DNA from 3 places in the Modicisalibacter sp. genome. Region 1 is predicted to be linked to each of the others. Evidence: predicted binding sites of a transcription regulator. Region 1 holds the regulator's gene; each other region holds the start of a gene.

Evidence for each region. The regulator LexA, encoded in region 1, represses DNA repair genes until DNA is damaged. The targets are predictions, from matches to a motif close to TACTGTNTANNTANACAGTA.
Region 2: the regulator LexA is predicted to act here: its motif matches at 830-849, upstream of ACTCB7_RS12125 (LexA family protein).
Region 3: the regulator LexA is predicted to act here: its motif matches at 765-784, upstream of recN (DNA repair protein RecN).

The regions. Positions count from the first base shown of each region.
Region 1 covers NZ_JBSREH010000025.1:78,239-80,506, forward strand. Annotated here, with positions in the region: gene dinB (DNA polymerase IV) at 1-845, opposite strand, end outside; gene lexA (transcriptional repressor LexA) at 862-1,503, opposite strand; gene ACTCB7_RS08650 (TetR/AcrR family transcriptional regulator) at 1,700-2,268, shown strand, end outside.
Region 2 covers NZ_JBSREH010000041.1:4,064-6,331, reverse strand. Annotated here, with positions in the region: gene ACTCB7_RS12130 (TauD/TfdA family dioxygenase) at 1-551, shown strand, start outside; gene ACTCB7_RS12125 (LexA family protein) at 872-1,312, shown strand; gene ACTCB7_RS12120 (Y-family DNA polymerase) at 1,320-2,268, shown strand, end outside.
Region 3 covers NZ_JBSREH010000035.1:51,634-53,901, reverse strand. Annotated here, with positions in the region: gene recN (DNA repair protein RecN) at 1-729, opposite strand, end outside; gene grpE (nucleotide exchange factor GrpE) at 926-1,546, shown strand; gene dnaK (molecular chaperone DnaK) at 1,652-2,268, shown strand, end outside.

The DNA.
Region 1 (2,268 bases):
ATCGCCGGATCGCCGTGACGTGCCAGGCGTGCCCGTAGCCGCTCGATCAGTGGAGGCAGGGCCGCCCGGCAGGCCGCGAGGTCCGGCAGGTCCTGATGGAAGGTGGTCTCGGCGCTGATCGACTTGCGCTCGCGTTCGGTCTTTACCGGTCGGTCGTCAATGCCACGGGCTAGCTCGTGAAGCCGCTGGCCGAACTTGCCGAAGTGGTCGACGAGCGCCTCCCGCGACCAGCTCCGCAGGTCGGCGCAGGTCGCGATGTTCAGCGCCGCCAGCCGGGCCGCGGTGGCCGGCCCCACGCCGTGAAGCCGGTCCACCGGAAGCTCGGTGATGAAGTTCTCGACGGCCTCCGGGGGGATGACTGTCAGGCCGTCGGGCTTGTCCCAGTCACTGGCGATCTTGGCGAGAAACTTGCTGGGCGCCACGCCCACCGAGAGCGTGATGCCGGTGCGCCGGCGCGTTTCCTCCTTGAGCCAGCGGGCCATCCAGGTGGCGCTGCCCCGGAAACGACGGACCTCGCTGACGTCGAGATAGGCCTCGTCGAGCGAAAGTGGCTCGATTCGTGGCGTCAGCTCGCGGAAGATCGCCTGAATGCGTTCGGACACCTCGCGGTAGCGGGGAAAGTCCGGTGGCAGCAGGGTCAGGTCCGGGCACAGCCGCAGGGCACGTGCCGTGGGCATCGCCGAGTGGATGCCGAAGGCGCGCGCCGGATAGTTGCAGGTGGCGATGACGCCGCGCTGGGCCGCCGTGCCGCCGATCGCCAGCGGGATGTCGCGCAGCGCGGGATTGTCGCGCATCTCGATCGCGGCATAGAAGCAGTCGCAGTCGGCATGCAGGATCTTGCGCATGCGCGGGGCTCGCGACTCAGTTGAGCGCCTGGCCGTTGCCGCCACGGATGACGCCGACGCCGATGCCTTCGATTTCCAGAGAGTCCTGGCGCAGGTCGAGTTCGATCGGGTCGAAATCGGTGTTCTCGGGCAGCAGGGTCACGTGATGACCCCGGCGTTGGAAGCGCTTGACGGTAACGTCATCCTCCAGCCGGGCGACCACGATCTGGCCGTCGCGAACGCGATTGGTGCGGTGTACCGCGAGCAGATCGCCCTCGAGGATTCCCACGTCGCGCATCGACAGGCCGCGCACGCGCAGCAGGTAGTCGGCGCGGGGCGAGAAGAAGTCGGGGGACAGCGGACAGTAGCGGTCGATGTGGGCGGCCGCGAGGATCGGGCTGCCGGCGGCGACTTCGCCGATGACGGGCAGGCCCGGCTCGCCGTCGGGGGCGGCTTCCGCCTCCTGTGGCGGCAGGCGAATGCCGCGCGACGTGCCCGGAATCATGCGGATCACGCCCTTGCGCTTCAGCGCGCGAAGGTGTTCCTCGGCGGCGTTGGGCGAGCGAAAGCCCAACGCCCGGGCGATCTCGGCGCGGGTCGGCGGATAACCCAGCTCGTTCATGGTCTTGACGATGAAGTCATAGACATTCTGCTGGCGCGGGGTGAGAGAGCGGGTCATGCGGCCTCCGCTGGTCGCTGGCGATGTGAGTATGTGGCTAAGTATACAGCATGGCATTGTATCCAGTAATTGCGAGCGGTGAGGCGCGGGGCCGCGCGAGCGTGTTTGAAACGCCACGGATTGTTGTCTTTTGGTAAGCCGAGTAGAATTCCAATAACGTTTCAAACAGCCGTTTATCAGCAGGCAGGGATATAGCATGGCTCAGACCGACACGGTGACTCGCATTCTCAACACCGCCGAAGTGCTGTTCGCCGAGCGCGGCTTTGCCGAGACGTCGTTGCGCACCATCACCAGCAAGGCCAAGGTCAATCTCGCGGCCGTGAACTACCATTTCGGCTCCAAGAAGGCGCTGATCCAGGCCGTGTTCGCACGTTACCTGGATCCCTTCACCGAGCGTTTCCATGCAACCCTGGACGCGCTCGAGCGGGAGTACGATGGCCGCCCGATCCCGCTCGAAGTGTTGCTGGAGAGCATGGCGCGGACGGTGCTGGAAGTGCCCGCCGAGCGCAACAGTCTCAAGGTCTTCATGCGGCTGCTGGGGCTGGCCTACACCCAGGCCCAGGGGCACCTGCGCGGCTATATTCAGCAGCACTACGGCAGCGTCTTCACCCGCTTCACCGAACTGGTGCGCCGGGCCACGCCGGAGCTGCCGGATGCCGAACGCTTCTGGCGCCTGCATTTCATGCTGGGCACGGTGATCTTCACGCTGTCGGGGCTGGACGCGCTGCGCGACATCGCCGAGAAGGACTACGGGGAGCATGTCAG
Region 2 (2,268 bases), on a different contig from region 1:
CCGGCCTGCAGCTGCTGCACTGCCTGGAAAACAGCGTCGCCGGCGGCCAGGCGGTGATGATGGACGGCTTCGCGGTCGCCGAGGCCCTGCGGGAGCGTGACCCGTATGCCTTCGAGACGCTGACCCGCGTCAAGTGGTGCTACGCCAACACCGCCCGCACCAGCGACTACGTCTGGTACGCGCCGATGATCCGGCGCGACGACAGCGGCCGACTGAGCGAGGTACGCATCGCCGATTTCCTGCGCGGGCCGCTGATGGCGCCGTTCGATGACGTGGAACCAGCCTACGCGGCATTGACCACCCTGCAACGGATGCTGCATGAACCGCATTTTGCCATGCGCTTCACCTACCACCCCGGCGACCTGGTGATCTTCGACAACCGGCGGCTGCTGCATGCCCGCGACGCCTTTGCGGGCGACTCGGGGCAGCGCTGGCTGCAGGGCTGCTACCTGGAGCGCGACGAGATTCGCTCGCGGCTGCGCATGTTGCGCCGCGCCGAGCGGGAGCGGCGTGTCGCGTCGCTGGTAACGGGCGACACGCCAACACTCTGAGTCAGCGCCCCAGGCGGCGGGTCTTGACACGCTCGGCAGCAATGGCTTTTTCGGCTAACGCACGCCGCAAACAAAAAAGGCCCCACCGGACGGCGGGGCCATACAATGCGTTGGGGTCAAGACAGGGACTGTTACCTGTCGATTTCAATGTAGGCCTCGCGTTCCAGACTGCCCATCAGCCAGACTCCATACGACGTGTAAGCGATTGCCGACAACACCACGCCTGAAAACATGCATTTCCGCATCGGCGAATTTGCCATGACGGACCTTTCACTGAATACTGTATATAAATACAGAAACCATACCTCAGGGATCCGGCCATGTCGCAACACGCCTTCCATCAGCCCCGGCAACCGGCCATGCCGCTCGCACTCCCCTTCCCCGAAATCCGCATACGCGCCGGCCTCAGCGGCTTCCCCTCGCCGGCCCAGGACTACACGAGTGATCGGCTCGATCTCAACGAGCACCTGATCAAGCGCCCCAGCGCCACCTTCTTCATGCGCGTGAGCGGCGACAGCATGGAGGACTTCGGCATGCACGACGGTGACCTGCTGATCATCGACCGCTCGCTGGACCCGCGCCCCGGCCACATGGTGGCCGCGCTCGTCGACGGCGAGGTCATCGTCAAGCGTTACGAAGTGCATGGCGGCCGCCCCTGCCTCGTTTCCGGCAATCCGCGCTATGCGCCGATCCCGCTGGCCGGGCACGAATGCCGGATCTGGGGCGTGATTCGCTCCGTGATTCACCAGTACCCGGTGTGAGGTGCGCATGATCGGTCTCGTCGACTGCAACAACTTCTATGTCAGTTGCGAGCGGGTCTTCCAGCCCAATCTGGAAGGCGTCCCGGTGGGGGTGCTCTCCAACAACGATGGTTGCGTCATCGCCCGATCGGAGGAACTCAAGGCGCTGGGCGTCAGGATGGGCACGCCGGCCTTCCAGCTCCAGCCCCTGGCGAGGCGTCACGGCGTGGTGCTGCTCTCGTCCAACTATGAGCTTTACGGGGACATGTCCGCCCGGGTACAGGCGGTTCTGGAGGAGTCTGCCCCGCGGGTGGAGCCCTACTCGATCGACGAGATGTTCGTGCGCTTCGACGGCCTCGATGCCGAAGGCACCCTCGCCCTGGCCCACACCCTGCACCACCGGGTGCGCCAGTACACCGGCATTCCAGTTTCCGTGGGCATCGCGCCCACTCGCACCCTGGCCAAGCTGGCCAATCGTGCCGCCAAGGCACACTCCGGCGGCCACGGTGTGTTGCGGCTCACCGCCGATGGTCCGGAAACGCGGGAACTTCTCCAGCGCACACCGCCGGGCGAAATCTGGGGCGTCGGCCGCCGGTTGGCGGAACGACTGCCCCTGGTGGGTATCCGCACCGCCGCGGACCTGCGCCAGGCGGAGGCCCGATACATTCGCCGCCGTTTCGGCACCCCCCTCGAGCGGACCGTGCTGGAACTGCGCGGCATCCCGGCCATCGAGATGAACGCCACCGATGCCTCCAGGCAGCGGATCATGACTTCCCGCAGCTTCGGCCGGCTGACCCATGAACTCCGCGAGCTGCGCGAGGCGATTCGCCAGCACGCCCAGCGTGGCGCGGAAAAATTGCGCCAACAGCGCAGCCTGTGCCGGGCGGTGCAAGTGTTCCTACGAACACCTCCGCACCGCCCGGATCTGCCGCAATATGCGCCGAGCCTGATCGTCGAGTTGGCGCGCCCCACCGACG
Region 3 (2,268 bases), on a different contig from region 1:
CAGGTTCAGCGCGCCGCCGTCGTCATGCTCGCAACAGTCGACGGCGAATTGGGTATCGCCGATGATCTGCTCGGCGTTGGCCAGCGTGGCCTGTTCGCGTTCCAGCGCGGCCAGCTCCCCTTCCGCCAGGGCCAGTTGATCCAGTTCCTCGACCTGATAGCGCAGCAACTGGCGGCGAGCCTGCAGTTCATCGCTGGTATCGGCCAGTTGCTTGAGCCGACGCCGCAGGGCCTGCCAGTGACGGAAGGTCTCGCCGAGGGTGGCCACATCGGCGCCCAGCCCGGCGAAATCGTCGAGCAGGCGGCGATGGGTGTCCTCGCGCAGCAACGCCTGATGGGCATGCTGGCCGTGGATCTCGATCAGGGTCTCGCCGAGGGCCTTGAGATCGGCGATGGTGCAGGGCTGGCCGTTGATCCATGCCTTGGAGCGGCCGGCACTGGTGACAACCCGGCGCAGCAGGCAGTCGTCCGCGGGCAGTTCGCGAGCGTCCAGCCAGGCGCGGGCGGCCGGCAGGCGCTGGATGTCGAAGCGCGCGCTGAGATCGGCCTGCCGGGTGCCGTGGCGAACGCTGGCGGCATCGGCCCGCTCGCCCAGGCACAGGCCCAGAGCGTCGAGCAGGATCGACTTGCCGGCGCCGGTCTCGCCGGTGATGGCGGTCATGCCACCGCCGAGGTCGAGTTCGAGACGCTCGACGATGGCAAAGTCGCGAACGGCGAGTTGCACCAGCATGGCCACCTCCTGAAACGGGAATCGGCACGACAAGGGTCTGTGTGTTTATACAGTAGCACCGGGTGCCCTGCAATCCACCGCCACGAACCCCGCCGAGCGCCTTGAGATTGTCGCGGTCATCCCCATATACGAGGGCAATCGATCACTCCCGGCGGCCGCGGCGCGGTCGCGGGGCGACTTTTCTCAGGAGAGCGACATGGCCAAAGACCCACAGACGCCGCTGGACGAGGAACTGCAACGCGCCGAACAGGGCGCCGAGCCACAGGACGAGCCGCTCGAGGGCCAGCTCGACGCGGCCGATGCCGGTGAGGACGCGGCCGCCGACGCCGAGGCGATGGCCGATCCGGAAGCGGAGATCCTGGCGGCCAAGGTCGAGGAGCTCGAGCAGGCGCTGGCCGATGCCAAGGACCAGTCGATGCGGGCCGCCGCCGAGGCCCAGAACGTGCGGCGGCGTGCCGAGCAGGATGTCGAGAAGGCGCGCAAGTTCGCCCTCGAGAAGTTCGTCAAGGAACTGCTGCCGGTGGTCGACAGCCTGGAAAAGGCGCTGGAGTCGATGGGCGAGGACGCCAGCGAGGCGCACCGCGAAGGCGTGTCGATGACCCTCAAGCTGCAGCTCGACGTGCTGGCCAAGTTCGGCGTCGAAGCCGTCGAACCGCAGGGCGAACCGTTCGACCCGCAGTATCACGAGGCCATGGCCATGGTGCCCAACGCCGAGGTGGAGCCCAATACCGTGATCGACGTCATGCAGAAGGGCTACCTGCTCAACGGCCGCCTGGTTCGCCCGGCCATGGTGGTGGTCAGCCAGGCCGCGGGCTGAACCGACGGGCCGGCCCTTGAAAGGCGCCGCCGAGCCCCCACATAGACGACAAAGACGCGGCACAGCCGCTCCGAACAGCAAGCAACGATTCTTCGAGGTGTTTATATGGGACGCATCATTGGTATTGACCTGGGGACGACCAACTCCTGCGTAGCCGTGCTCGACGGCGACAAGCCGAAGGTCATCGAGAACGCCGAAGGCGCACGCACCACGCCGTCGATCATCGCCTACACCGATGACGGCGAGACGCTGGTCGGCCAGGCCGCCAAGCGCCAGGCGGTGACCAACCCGAGCAACACGCTTTACGCCATCAAGCGCCTGATCGGCCGTCGCTTCCAGGACGACGTGGTCCAGAAGGACATCAAGATGGTGCCCTACAAGATCGCCGAGGCCGACAACGGCGACGCCTGGGTCGAGGTGAAGGGCAAGAAGCTGGCTCCGCCGCAGGTCAGCGCCGAGGTGCTGAAGAAGATGAAGAAGACCGCCGAGGATTACCTCGGTGAGGACGTGACCGAAGCGGTGATCACCGTGCCGGCCTACTTCAACGATTCCCAGCGTCAGGCCACCAAGGACGCCGGCCGCATCGCCGGTCTCGAGGTCAAGCGCATCATCAACGAGCCGACCGCGGCCGCGCTGGCCTACGGCATGGACAAGTCGCGCGGCGACAAGACCATCGCGGTCTATGACCTGGGTGGCGGCACGTTCGACATCTCGATCATCGA